One region of the Actimicrobium sp. CCC2.4 genome, then DNA from elsewhere that is predicted to be linked to it. Evidence: predicted binding sites of a transcription regulator. Region 1 holds the regulator's gene; the other holds the start of a gene.
The links. The regulator FNR, encoded in region 1, switches genes on or off when oxygen is low (the NO sensors DNR and NnrR bind a similar motif). The targets are predictions, from matches to a motif close to TTGATNNNNATCAA.
Positions count from the first base shown of each region.

Region 1 (7,213 bases):
GGCGACTGCATCGATTGTTCGATGTGCGTGCAGGTCTGCCCGACCGGCATCGATATCCGCGATGGCTTGCAATACGAATGTATCGGTTGCGCGGCCTGCATTGATGCCTGCAATTCGGTGATGGCAAAGATCGATTTGCCGGCCGGCCTGATCCGCTATTCGACTGACCATGCGATCACCAAAAAATGGTCGTTCGCGCAGATGCAGGCCCGCGTGCTACGACCGCGCGTGCTGATCTACACCGCGATCCTGGCATTGATCATCAGCGCGTTTTTTGTCTCGCTGTTCATGCGCACGCCGCTGAAAATGGATGTGATCCGCGACCGCGGCAGCATGGGTCGGGAAGTCGAGGACGGCATGATCGAAAACGTCTACCGGCTGCAGATCATGAACACCGACGAAGCCCGCCATCACTTCAAGATTTCGGTTGCCGGCATCGATGGCATTGCGCTGGCGTCGCCCGACGAACTCGACCTCGAAGGCACCGGTTCGCGCGCGGTGCCGGTGCGGGTCCGGGTGGCGGCAGGCGAGGGCAGGCCGGGCTCGAACAAGATCAGCTTCACGCTGGTTGCGACCGACCACATCAACCAGAAGGTCACCGAAAAAGCAGTTTTTTTTGTGCCGCGCGGTGCCGGTCACGATGAGCACGACGACCATCATTAACAGGAGAACACCATGCATGCCTCAACCCTGATCCACAAACCCGCTCCCTGGTACAAGCACCGCTGGCCGTGGCTGCTGATGCTCGGCCCCTTCCTGGTCATTGTTGCCGGTTCGGTGACGATCTGGCTTGCCGTGACCCATCAGGATGCGCTGGTTGTCGACGACTACTACCAGCAGGGTAAGGCCATCAACCTGGACTTGCGGCGCGATCGCGTGGCGACGGCGATGGGTTTGTCATTCATTGGCCAGATCGATGCGGCCACCGATACGCTGAGCGGTACTCTGTTCGCCGCCGGCCCGCCACCGGCCGGAAAAATCCGCGTGCATCTGGCCCATCCGACCCTGCCGGAAAAGGATATCCGGCTGATCACTGCGCTGGATGACAGCGGACATTTTCAGGTAGCGCTGCCGCTGCTGGACCGCGCCGTCTGGCAGATCCTGATCGAGAGCCAACAGCGTGACTGGCGTCTCAATGGTGAATTGACATGGCCGGAGCAAAAAATCATGATGTTGAGCGCCGACGTGCCGCCGCACCAATAAAAAGGCCAGACCATGTTGCGACTAGTGATGACGATTTTGTGGCCCGCATTCCTCGCCGCGATTGCCGCGACCGGGCTGTTTTTTTCGCTGTTTGATCCGTCTGAATTGCTGCTGCGCTTCAGTGTTGCAACCGGCTTGCCCGACATTGCCTGGTACACGATCGGCTTTTTTTCAAGCTGGCTGTTCTGTGCGTTGTCGAGCTTGCTGACGCTCTATCTGATGCAGGTGCCGGATGACCGGACCCTGCCGTTCTGAGGCCGATAGTTACATCGGTGTGCAATGCGTCGTCCCGGCTGCCAGCGCCCTGAGTGTTGTCGCATCGGTGAGCCGGACTTCGCGCTTGTCGACTTCCAGCCAGCCCTGTTTCTTGAAGCGCGACAGCAAGCGGCTGATGCTCTCGATGGTCAGGCCGAGGTAATTGCCGATATCTTCGCGCGACATGCGCAACTGGAAGCTGGTCGCCGAATAACCGCGCGTCGCATAACGCGACGACAGGTTCACGAGGAAAGCCGCGAAGCGCTGCTCGGCGCGCATGTTACCGAGCAGTAGCATCACGTTCTGCTCGCGCATGATTTCCTGACTCATGATGCGATGAAAGTGATGCAGCAGGCGCGGGATTTCGCCGAACAATTCTTCGAGCCGGGCAAACGGAATCTCGCACACTTCGCTGTCTTCGAGCGCCACTGCATCGCAATGATGTCGCTCGGTACTGATCGCATCCATGCCGAGCAGCTCGCCGGCCATCTGGAATCCGGTGATATGGGTGTCGCCGCCGGGATTGATCTGAAAGGTCTTGAAGTGGCCGAAGCGGATCGCGTACAGGTTGCGAAACGGATCCTCCATCCGGTACAGGGCTTCGTCGCGCTGGATGCGGCGACGCCGTCCGATGATCTGGTCGAGCCGGTTGATGTCGCCTTCGTCGAGGCCCATCGGCAGGCACAACTGGTGCAGGCTGCAGCTCGCGCAACTAGCCTTGATGGCATGAATGGTTTGCGCGGGCGTGGGAGAGTAGGTCAGTGGTTGGGTCATGGCTTTGTATGTATCACAAAAGCACGGTCAAAGACCGATCTTGGCTGCAAATGACGACATCAAGCAGACCGGATGGGATCAAATCAGCGTTTCTCGAGCACCGTAAATAGCATCATCCCGGCCAGCATCGCCGCGACAAACAGCAACGCCTGCTGCCCGCCGCCGGCCAGCGAAGCCAGTGCCGGACCCGGGCAGTAACCGGCTAGTCCCCAACCGACGCCAAACGTGAGCGAGCCCAGCACCAGCCGGCGATCGATGTCGCGCGAGGTCGGGATCTGCAATGCGTCGCCGAAGTAGGCCTTCGCCCGGCTTGCGGTCAGGCGGAACGTCAACAGTCCGACCAGGATCGCACCGCCCATGACCAGTCCGAGCGACGGGTCCCAGTTGCCGGTGATGTCAAGAAAGCCGATCACTTTTGCAGGGTCGGTCATGCCCGACAGGATCAGGCCAAGGCCGAACACTAGGCCGGCCAGCAATGCCAGTAGCAGTTTCATCATCATTTCCTCAAGCCAGCACGTGGCGAACAATATAAACACAGGCAAACCCGGCCAGCATGAAGGCCGCCGTTGCCACCATCGAGCGTGGCGACAGGCGCGCCAGTCCGCACACACCATGACCGCTGGTGCAGCCCGCGCCATAGCGGGTGCCGAGTCCGACCAGCAGGCCGGCGACGATTAGCGTGAGATTGCCGGCCTCGACGTGTACTTCAGGTAACGGTGCGAACAGACGCCAAACCAACGGTGCGGCAAGCAGCCCGAGCACGAACACCGCACGCCATCCGATATCGCCACGCACGGGCCGCAACAGGCCACCGAGGATGCCGCTGATGCCGGCGATCCGGCCATTGAAAAACAGCAGCATCGCTGCAGCGATCCCGATCAATACCCCGCCGGCCAGCGAGGTCCACGGGGTGAAATGTATCCAGTCTATGGTCATGGTGTCGTTCCGTTTTCAGATTGGCAAAATTGTTCGATCAGTACTTGCATCACCGCCAGCGCCTGCGTGCTGGCGATGCGGTAAAAGATTTGCTTGCCCTCACGCCGCGTGCTGACCAGCGCTTCGGCACGCAGGATGGTGAGTTGCTGCGATAGCGTCGGCTGGCGTATCCCGGTCAGGGTTTCGAGCTCGCCGACGCAGTATTCGCCCTGGCCGATCTGGCACAGCAACAGCAAGCGGGTCGGATTGGAGAGCGCCTTGAGCAAGGCCGCCGCCTGGACAGCGGAGGCTTGCAGCTGGTCTAGCGGAATGGGGGGAGCGGACATGGAGAGGTGACGAAATTTAAAAACACATTATATGGATTTATATTTCGTTTGAAGGATTTATTTTGCGGGGGGGGGCAAGTGTCTGATGAGGCTGCAAGTTAGGTGAGCACGGCTTTTTGTGCTCACGTGCGCGGAACGACGGTGCTGGTTAATTCGGACTTTGGCGGTGCATTCGCGTGGGCACGGTGAGGCTGTGCGCCGCACCCCCAAACCGGACATTTCTATTTTGCTCCAACAGGGTGGGCACGGCTGCTTGTGCCCACGCGCGCGCATCGGAGATACCGGTCAATTCTGCTGGTTCGGTGGTGCATTCGCGTGGGCACGGTACAGCCGTGCCCACGCACCGGGCTTCGGGCTTACGCGGCTGTTGCGAATAGCTTGTCGTAGGCCGCCAGCAAGGTCTGGTGCATCGCGCTGCCTTCCATGTCGGGACCCAGCGTGGCCAGTCCGAAAAAGTATTCGCTGCGGTCGAGCAGGGCGGTGGCCTGGCGGACGGTGTCGGCACCGTACAGCAGCACCAGGGCGCGCTGGTAGTCCTCGTCCTGTCCGAGTTGCACCAGACTGTCGATGCAGCGATAGACCAGCCGGCGTGCCGGGTTCATCTGCTTGTACTGGTGAATCCAGTCGCAGCCTTCGCGGATCGCTTCGTCGTCGCCGATGGCCAGCGCCAGCAGGGTTTTCAGTTCGCCGATGCGCAGTTCTTTCCAGGTCGTGCCGGCCGGGATTGCCAGCCCGAGGATTTCCCATAACGGGCGCTCGTCGTTGAGGTTCGAGGTCTGCAGGTAGGCCAGCAGGTCGGCGCATTCTTCTTCGTTGAGGGAGTCAAGCCGTACCAGCGCCGGACGGATGTCATTGCCGACGCTATTGTTTTCCCATTCGAGATCTTCGACCGGGTAGATTTCCGACATGCCCGGCACCAGGATGCGGCAGCTGTAGGCGCCTTGCTCGCTGAAGTCCGATACGTAGATGTCCTTGTCTTCGGCAGCGACGGCTGCGCAGAGCCAGTTGTAGTCCTCTTCGGTGGTGTTGCTGAAGTTCCAGTCGGCGAACGGAAAGTCGGGCGTGTCACCGAGGAAGTCCCAGCTGACCACGCCGCTGGAATCAACGAAGTGGATTTCGAGGTTGGCCACGGCGGTGATTTCATCCATGTCGAAGCCCGGTTCCGGGAAGCCTTCGAGCGAGGCCAGCGCGCGGCCTTGCAGTAGTTCGGTCAGCGCCCGCTCAAGCGCAATCTCAAAGCGCGGATGCGCGCCGAAGCTGGCGAACAAGCCCTGGTCGCCCGGATGCAGCAGCGTCACGCACATGACCGGATAGCGGCCACCGAGCGACGCATCGCGCACCAGGATGCCGAAACCGGCGTCACGCAGGCCCTTGATGCCGGCAGCAATGCCGGGATAGCGGGCAATCACCTCGTCCGGTACTTCCGGCAGGCACAGCCCTTCGCTGATGATGCGGTACTTGATATGACGCTCGAAAATTTCGGACAGCGCCTGGCTGCGCGCTTCCATCATCGTATTGCCGGCGGCCATGCCATTGCTGACATACAGATTGCCGATGATGTTGACCGGGATCCAGGTCTGCTCGCCATCGCGCAGGCGGGTGTACGGCAATGTGCAGATGCCGCGTGCGATATTGCCCGAGTTCAGGTCGACCAGCACCTGGCTGTCGATTTCGCCGTTGGGATTATAAAAGCTGTGCAATGCCGGATTCATCATCTCGACCGGCCAGCGACCGTCTTCGGTCGGCGCAAACCAGCGTTCCTGCGGATAGTGGACGAACGGACGGTTGGCACGGGTCGCACCAAGATAAAAATGGGTCCAGAAATAATGCGTACCCAGACGCTCGAAAAATTCGCCCAGTGCACTGGCACGTGCAGCCAGTTCGGTGGCGCCTTTGCCGTTCGAAAACAGCATCGGGCATTCGTGGTCTTTCATATGCACCGACCAGATCGCCTCGACCGGGTTGAGCAGCGAGGATTCGTCCAGATGGAAACCGCGTCCGGCAAGCTTGGCCTGCATCGTGCGGATCGTCGATTCGAGGGAGGCGTCTTTGCCGGGGATGAAGCTTTCTGTGTGCATGGCGGGCAATCGGTGGGTTGTTGGGGGCGGGAGTGCAGCGATTTTGCGGAGGCTGATATGCTACCGCAAACTCCGTGGGCGGCCGCATGGTTTCGGTCTTAGGAAAAAAACGATTGGTTGCCTGTGAAGGTGCTACTAAGTTGGTACACTCGGCGCACTCAGCGATAACTAAAAAAGTAGTACTACAGAGAAGCGGTGCTCCCCATGTCAGATAGCAGCCCAGTAGTCCCGCCGCCGGAGCCGCGGCCACGCCCGGAACAATCCGATACCAGCAAGGCCGACGATATGCTGATCCGTAGCTTTTGTGACGGTGAATTGCGCGCCTTCGAAGTGCTGGTCATCAAATATCAACGCCGTGTAGCCGCCGTTATCAATGCGTCGGTCCACAACAATGGCGTGGCGGAAGAGCTCACCCAGGAGACTTTTTTGCGGGCCTATCGCAGCCTGCCGGGGTTTCGTTTCGAGAGCGGGTTTGCGACCTGGCTGTATGCGATTGCCCGCAACCTGATGATCTCGTATCATCGCGACGGGCACGGCAAAGCCGATAATCGCGTTTCGCTCGACGATATGGCAGAGTCACTTGGTCTGGCGGCCACCGAGCGTTTGCAAGGGACCGTCGACGGTCCCGAGGAGTTGCTGGCGGAGCAGCAACTGGCTGCCGGTATCCGGCGCTCGATCGATGGTTTGTCAACGCCAATGAAGGATGCGTTGATGCTGCGCGAGGAGGAGGGTTTGAGCTATGCCCAGATCGCCGAGTCGATGGATATGCCGCTCAACACAGTTCGCTCAAATATTTTTCGTGCACGTGCAACTATTGCCGATGCTATTCGTCCTTTGCTGGACAGGACCATTACCCAGAGATTTCTTTGATTTTGACATCACGTATCGACAGCCAGGTAACTGCTTCAATGCTTCTCGACGACGAGATGAGCCAATCAGAGTTCGATGCCGCCCTCGCAGTCGTCAAGGCCGATCCGGCCATGATGACCGCGCTGGCAGCATCTCAGTTCGTCAACGATGCGCTGCAAGGTCATCTTTGCCTCGACAACAATTTCACTGCAAGAATCATGCAGTACATTGCAGCGAGTGAGGCAGAGCGGCTTGCACAGTCTGACGACGAATCCGGCCCCGGGTAGCGGTGTCTGAAAACTCCGCACTTCGCCACTGGTGAGGTGCGGAACTGTCAGCAATAACATGATCATCGGAGAATCGTTCATGGAAGCAGTCACACTTGGTCAGTACGAATTGGTCTACAACGCCTTTTCATTTGCAATCGCCGTCATGGGAGCGGCAACAATATTTTTCTTTCTGGGCCGTTCGCAAGTCGCTTCGGCTTACCGCACCGCTCTTACCATCACCGGCCTGGTCACCTTGATCGCGGCTTACCACTACCTGCGGATTTTCAATTCGTGGGAAGCCGCTTTCGTGATTACCGGCGACCAGATCAAAGCCTCCGGTATCAAGTTCAATGATGCCTATCGCTACGTTGACTGGCTGCTCACCGTGCCACTGTTGCTGATCGAACTGATCCTTGTGATGCGTTTGCCACGTGCCGAAACCATCGCTAAAAGCACCAAGCTCGGCTTGCTGGCTGCGTTGATGGTCGTGCTTGGTTATCCAGGTGAAATCTCGGCAGACGGC
Region 1 is NZ_CP133777.1:3,410,147-3,417,359, reverse strand. Features, by position in the region: gene ccoG (cytochrome c oxidase accessory protein CcoG) at 1-663, shown strand, start outside; gene RHM62_RS15695 (FixH family protein) at 676-1,203, shown strand; gene RHM62_RS15690 (hypothetical protein) at 1,216-1,458, shown strand; gene fnr (fumarate/nitrate reduction transcriptional regulator Fnr) at 1,468-2,232, opposite strand; gene RHM62_RS15680 (DUF6691 family protein) at 2,316-2,726, opposite strand; gene RHM62_RS15675 (YeeE/YedE family protein) at 2,737-3,168, opposite strand; gene RHM62_RS15670 (metalloregulator ArsR/SmtB family transcription factor) at 3,165-3,494, opposite strand; gene ycaO (30S ribosomal protein S12 methylthiotransferase accessory factor YcaO) at 3,851-5,572, opposite strand; gene RHM62_RS15660 (sigma-70 family RNA polymerase sigma factor) at 5,858-6,442, shown strand; gene RHM62_RS15655 (hypothetical protein) at 6,481-6,708, shown strand; gene RHM62_RS15650 (bacteriorhodopsin-like) at 6,767-7,213, shown strand, end outside.

Region 2 (7,213 bases), 1.1 Mb from region 1:
CGTTCTGCTCGATAGCGACATCGACATCGAACACGCCTGCGAGAAATCCTGCGCCTGCACCACCTGCCATATCGTGATCCGTGAAGGCTTCCGTTCACTCGGCGAGCCGGGCGAGAAAGAAGAAGACTTGCTCGACATGGCGTGGGGCCTCGAAGCGAATTCGCGCCTGTCGTGCCAGGCCCTGGTCGGCGACGTAGACCTGGTCATCGAAATCCCGAAATACACGATCAACCAGGTCAGCGAAAATCATTGATTCACCGTCAAGGAGCACGCCATGAAATGGACTGACACGATCCGCATTGCTGAAGAGCTGTGCGACAAATATCCGGACATCGATCCGCTGACCGTGCGCTTCACGGATCTGCATCAATGGGTCTGCGGGCTCGACGGCTTCGACGACGAACCGGACCGGTCCGGCGAGAAAATCCTCGAGTCGATCCAGATGGCGTGGATAGACGAAATCCAGTAGAGCGGTCGGGGTCTCCATCCGGCACCGGTTGATCCACATCAAGGGAACGACAGCTTCGATTTGCTACTTTGGCGCATCACTTACCGCCAACGGACAATCACCATGCTGCAGTTACCCTCCCGCCCGCTCCCCCGTTTTATCTTGAAGGGAAAGTCCCTGCTGCCTATTGTTCAGGGCGGAATGGGTGTGGGCATTTCAGCGCATCGGCTGGCCGGCACGGTGGCCAGTCTCGGTGCGATCGGTACCATTTCCAGCGTGGACTTGCGTCGTCGTCACGCCGACCTGATGGCACAAACCGGCAAGTCACGCGACAAGGAGTTGATCAATAGTGTCAACCTGATCGCCCTGGATCGAGAGATCACCGCTGCCCGCGCCATCGCCGGTGGCAATGGCATGGTCGCCGTCAATACGATGCGTGCCGTGGCCGAGTACGCGGCTCAGGTGCGCCAGTCCTGCGAGAGCGGTGCCGAAGCCATCGTAGTCGGTGCCGGCTTGCCGCTGGACTTGCCCGAGCTGACGGCCGGTTATCCCGATGTGGCCCTCATTCCTATCCTGTCGGATACGCGCGGCATTGCCCTCGTCATCAAGAAATGGATGCGCAAGAACCGGCTTCCGGACGCGATCGTCATCGAAAGCCCGCGCTACGCCGGCGGTCATCTGGGGGCGATGAGTATCGAGGGCGTCGATGACCCGCACTTTGCGTTTCCGACCGTGCTGGAAGGAAAACTGGAATTATTCCGGCAGCTCGGCATCGAGCGTGAAAACATCCCGCTGATTGTCGCCGGTGGTATTCACACCCATCAGCAGATCAGCGCGTTGCTGGCGCTGGGCGCGAGCGCAGCGCAGCTCGGCTCGCCGTTCGCCGTGACCGAGGAGGGTGATGCGCATAGCAACTTCAAGAAAGTCCTCGTCGAGGCAGGTCCTGACGATATCGTCACTTTCATGAGCGTAGCCGGTTTGCCGGCGCGGGCGGTACTTACGCCTTGGCTAATCAATTATCTGGAGAAGGAATCAAAGCTGATGGCCAAGGCCGGCCCCAAGGCATGCACGGTCGGCTTCGATTGCCTGCAACAATGCGGGCTGCGCGATGGCAATGGCAAGGCGGGGCAGTTCTGTATCGATACGCAACTGGCGTTTGCGATGAACGGAGATATGAAGCGGGGGCTGTTTTTCCGTGGCTCTGAAAGCCTGCCGTTCGGGCGTGAAATCCGTCCGGTGCGGGAGTTGATGGATTACCTGTTGACCGGTGTGCGGCAACAACTGTGGCAGGCAATAGTCGCCTGAGTCGAACCGGCCACACGGGATGTGGCTGGACACAGATCAGTCGGTGCGTTCGCACGTCATTCCATGCGAGAACCCGCCATCGACATACGTGATTTCGCTGGTAATCCCAGCTGCCAGATCCGATAACAGGAAGGCCGCAACATTGCCGACATCTTCGATCGTGACATTGCGTCGCAGCGGCGCGCCACGCGACGCCATTGCCAGCAGCTTGCCAAAATCCTTGATGCCGCTGGCCGCCAGCGTCTTGATCGGACCTGCCGAAATGCCATTGACGCGTATCCCTTTCGGCCCCAGAGATTCCGCCAGATAACGCACGCTGGCCTCAAGCGACGCCTTGGCCAGGCCCATCGTGTTGTAGTGCGGTGCGATGCGCACGGCACCCAGATAACTCAGGGTCAGCAATGCCGAATTGGGTCGCAGCATCGGCAGTGCCGCCTTGGCCATCGCCGGAAAACTGTAAGCCGACACATCGTGCGCAATCTGGAACGCCTCGCGAGACAGGCCATCCAGAAAGTCGCCGCTGATCGCCTCGGCAGGCGCAAAGGCAATCGCATGCACCAGGCCGTCAAGCTGTTGCCAGTGCTGCGACAGATCGGTAAAAGTAGCGTTGATTTTGTCATCGCTGGTGACATCGCAATCAAAAATCAACTCGCTGCCGAACTCCTTGGCGAACTCGCCGAGCCGATCCCGAAAACGCGCTCCGACGTAAGTGAACGCGAGGTCAGCGCCTTCGCGCCGGCAGGCCTGGGCGATACCGTACGCGATGGAGCGGCGGGACAGCAGTCCCGTGATCAGGATTTTTTTGCCTTGGAGGAAAGCCATCGTGGTCCGATTGTTGTGGATAGGAAGAAGTGATCCGGCGACCGTGTTGCCGCCGGCAGGACACGCGCTGTCTAGCGGAACACCAGGACCGGCAGCGTCGAATGGGCCAGCACTTTCTGGGTCTCGCTACCGACGAACAGCTTGTTCAATCCCTTGCGTCCATGCGACGCCATGAACACCACGTCGCATCCGTGCAGGTCGGCGACGCTGACGATTTCTTCGTAGGGGCTGAAAGATTCACGCACGTGCGTTTCACAGGTGACATTGGCGGCACTGGCCGCATCGGCGATCTGCCGGACGTTACTGCGCGCGATCTCCAGCATTTTTTCCTGATAGGCGGTCGAGTCGATAGTGATGGCGCCTTCTGACAGCGGCGAGTACGGATACGGTTCCGCAACCGACAAACCGACGATGCGGGCACCGGTCAATTGGGCGAATTCGATAGCGGCGTGGATGGCTTTGTCCGATAGCGCAGAACCGTCTGTGGGGACGAGGATGATCTTGAACATGATGTTTCCTTTCGGGTAGTGGGTACCGACGTGACGAGCAGTCGATGCTAGGGAGTGTGCACCCGAAATTCGTTGATGCACCTCAAAAACGACTTGATTCGCCAATGGCGATCCTGAACGCTGACGGCTGCGCCTGTCGCAGGCAAAAAAAAGACGGCGCGCCGGCCGTCTTTCTTATCGATAGCCGCTCTCGCGGATCAACACATTAATTGCGGGCGGTCAGCGCCCCATTGACGACACGCACTTCGTCACCGGCACGCCAGCCGTCCGGACTGTCGCTCGGGAATGTCTGCAACTGGCCGTCATCCATGCGGACCCGGACCTGATAGCTGGTGGTACCGCGCGAGCGCTTCTCGACTTCGTTGCCGGCATAACCGCCACCGACGGCACCAGCCACGGTAGCTAGCGTACGGCCATTTCCGCCACCGACCTGATTGCCCAGCAAGCCACCGAGGACTGCACCGACACCGACGCCGACGCCGCTAGGCTGGGCCGCAGATTGGATGGTCTTGACGGATTCGACCCTGCCGCAGTTGTAGCAGGACGCAGCGGCTTGCTGCTGATAGTTGTCGGTCGCCGGACGGGGTGCGTGTTTGGCAGGACTGGCGTGTTTGACGACCGGTTCGGAGGCTGCGGACTTCTGCGTGTTTTCGGAAGCCAGCATTGGCGCTGGTGAAGATGTCTTTGCCGTTGCTTCGGCAGATTGGTTGGCGGTCGAGTTGGGCAGGAGACCGGTGATTGCGGCGACCCCGACCAGGCTGACCAGGATGACGGCAGCTGCAGCAGCGGCCATCAGTGGATGGATTCCGCCTGACATGTGTTTGTTCTTCATGGATTCTCCTGAAAGTGCGGGCGACCGTGTTGCAGTCGGGTAGGACGAGTATGGCGATAGATACCAAACGAGGCCAGCAAGTTCCTGTGTCAAACGTAATGTGATGTAACCATTACATGATCCATTTGACGCAGGGGTAGTCGTCCGCGCTCTGGCTCAATCCTCCCGGCGCAGATGTGGAAACAAAATCACGTCGCGAATATTCGGCGAGTCGGTAATGAGCATCACCAGCCGGTCGATACCGATACCGCAACCACCGGCCGGCGGCATGCCATATTCGAGTGCGCGGATATAGTCGGCGTCGTAGAACATCGCCTCTTCATCGCCCGCATCCTTGGCCGCGACCTGCGCCTGAAAGCGCGCGGCCTGGTCTTCGGCATCGTTCAATTCCGAGAAACCGTTGGCCAGTTCGCGCCCGCAAATGAACAGCTCGAAACGCTCGGTGATACCGGGCACCGTGTCGGAGGCGCGCGCCAGCGGCGAGACCTCGGCCGGGTAATCGACGATGTAGGTCGGTTCCCACAATTGCGCTTCGGCGGTCTCTTCGAACAGCGCCAGTTGCAGTGCGCCCAGGCCGGCCGTAGCAAACGGCTTGACGCCGAATTTTTTTAGTTCAGTCTTGATGAAATCGGCATCGGCCAGTTGTTCGGCGCTGTACTGCGGTGCGTAATGATTGATCGCACCGAGGATAGTGAAGCGGCGGAACGGCTGGCTCAGGTCCAGCGCGCGACCTTGATACGTCAGCTCGGCGGTGCCGTGCGCATCAATGGCAGCCTGACGAATCACGGCTTCGGTGAAGTCCATCAGCCAGTGATAATCGACATACGCCGCATAGAATTCCATCATCGTGAATTCCGGATTGTGGCGCGGCGACACACCCTCATTGCGGAAGTTGCGATTGACTTCAAAAACGCGCTCGAAGCCGCCGACCACCAAGCGCTTCAGATACAGCTCGGGCGCAATGCGCAGGAACATCTGCATGTCGAGCGCATTGTGGTGCGTGATGAAAGGCTTGGCGGCGGCACCACCGGGAATGGTGTGCAGCATCGGCGTTTCGACTTCCATGAACTCGTGTTCATTCATGAAGCGTCGGATCGACGACATCGTCGCCGTGCGCGCCTTGAACGTGCGACGTGTTTCTTCGCTCATGATCAGGTCGACGTAACGCTGGCGGTACTTCATTTCCTGATCGGCCAGGCCATGGAATTTGTCCGGCAACGGCCTCAGCGATTTGGTGATCAGACGCAGCGCCGTGACCTTGATCGACAGCTCGCCGGTCTTGGTCTTGAACAAGTGGCCTTCGGCACCGAGGATGTCGCCCAGATCGTAATGCTTGAACGCGTCGTGCGCGTCGGCACCGACGTTGTCAGTGGTGATGTAGAGCTGGATGCGACCATCGGCGCGCACGCCCGAGGCATCCTGCAAGGTCGCGAACGAGGCCTTGCCCATCACGCGCTTGAGCATCATGCGACCGGCCACGACGACCTTGACCGGCGTCGCTTCGAGCGCCTCGTTATCGAGTTCGTCGTATTGCACATGCAGCGCGGCGGCCTTGTGCTGCGGCCGGAAATCATTCGGGAAAGCGATACCGGCAGCGCGGATCGCAGCGAGCTTGCCGCGTCGTTCCGCCAGGATCGAATGTTCGTCGGGAGCTGGCAGGCCAGCGGCGACTTCAGTGTTGGTGGTCATAAAGTGGGCAATCAAAAAGGGAAAAACTACACGCCTTGCTTGAGCGAGGCCGCAATGAATTCGTCGATATCACCATCGAGCACCGCCTTGGTATTGCCGGTCTCGAAGCTGGTGCGCAAATCCTTGATGCGCGACTGGTCCAGTACGTACGAGCGGATCTGGTGGCCCCAGCCGATATCGGTCTTGGAGTCTTCCAGCTTTTGCTGGTCGCTCATACGCTTGCGCATTTCATGCTCGTACAGCCGCGACTTCAGCATGGCCCACGCTTCGGCGCGGTTGCGGTGCTGGCTGCGGTCGTTCTGGCATTGCACGACGATGCCGGTCGGGCCGTGGGTCAGGCGCACTGCGGAATCGGTCTTGTTGATGTGCTGTCCGCCGGCACCGGAGGCGCGGTAGGTGTCGACGCGCACGTCGGCGGGATTGATGTCGATCTCCAGCGAGTCATCGACTTCCGGGTACACGAACAGGCTTGAGAACGAGGTGTGACGGCCGTTTGCCGAATCGAATGGCGACTTGCGCACGAGGCGGTGGACGCCGGTTTCGGTACGCAAAAAACCGTAGGCATAATCGCCTTCGACCTTGATCGTGACGGTCTTGATACCGGCGATTTCGCCATCGGACTGTTCGAGGATTTCGGTCTTGAAGCCCTTGCGTTCGCAGTAGCGCAAATACTGGCGCATCAGCATCGAGGCCCAGTCCTGTGCTTCGGTGCCGCCGGCACCGGCCTGGATATCGATGAAGCAGTTATTGGGGTCCATCGGATTGCTGAACATGCGGCGAAATTCCATGCCTTCGACCAGCTTTTGCAAACCTTGTGTATCGTCTTCTACGGCCTGGACGGTATCGTAATCTTTTTCTTCGCGCGCCATCACGAACAGGTCGCTGGCATCACGCAATTCGGCGTCGATCTTGATGAGCGACAGCACGACGGATTCGAGGGATTTCTTTTCTTTGCCGAGATCCTGCGCGCGTTTCTGGTCGTCCCAGACGGTCGGATCTTCGAGTTCGGCGTTGACCTGGTCTAGCTTCTCTGACTTGTTATCGAAGTCAAAGATACCTCCGGAGTTCGTTGGCGCGGATGGTCAGGTCTGCGAGCAGCCCTTCCAGAGAATTGAGTTGTTCTGCTTCCATGATGGTTTCTTTTGTCTTGGCGGGGAAAGGCGAAATTATACGCGAGCAGCTCGGGCATTACGTGCGGACCGCCTCGTCATTATGCTCATGCAGCAGGTTGCGTACGATCTGGATCGATAGTTTCAGTGCGTAGAGCTGGTTGAAGTAACGGGGCGACAAAACAAGCTGGTGGACATCGGCATCAAGTTGCGCCAGTTGCTCCTGCCATTGATCGCGTTGCGTGGGGGTGGTGTCGGGCGTGGTGCGCATGGCGTTTTCTAGTGCGTTGAGGTCACGGTACCAATGTGACAGGCGCGTGCGCACGCGGTAGGCCAGTATGCGCGGCACCGTTTGCAGCAGCGCAAACAGCATCGCCAGCAAGGGCACCACGATCACGAAGCGTTGTTCTATAAAATTGGCCAACCAGAACGGCAGGTAATTCTGCAGGAACGGGCGGCCCGAACGGAAGTAGCGGCGGGCTTCTTCGGACATCGGAAA
Region 2 is NZ_CP133777.1:2,267,780-2,274,992, forward strand. Features, by position in the region: gene fdx (ISC system 2Fe-2S type ferredoxin) at 1-253, shown strand, start outside; gene iscX (Fe-S cluster assembly protein IscX) at 275-469, shown strand; gene RHM62_RS10610 (nitronate monooxygenase family protein) at 572-1,753, shown strand; gene fabI (enoyl-ACP reductase FabI) at 1,790-2,575, opposite strand; gene RHM62_RS10620 (universal stress protein) at 2,647-3,084, opposite strand; gene RHM62_RS10625 (glycine zipper 2TM domain-containing protein) at 3,290-3,916, opposite strand; gene lysS (lysine--tRNA ligase) at 4,073-5,605, opposite strand; one part of gene prfB (peptide chain release factor 2) at 5,632-6,654, opposite strand; one part of gene prfB (peptide chain release factor 2) at 6,656-6,736, opposite strand; gene RHM62_RS10640 (TAXI family TRAP transporter solute-binding subunit) at 6,794-7,213, opposite strand, start outside.
Region 2: RHM62_RS10620 (universal stress protein) is a predicted target of FNR. The motif match lies at 3,157-3,170, and genes of this name have one in related genera.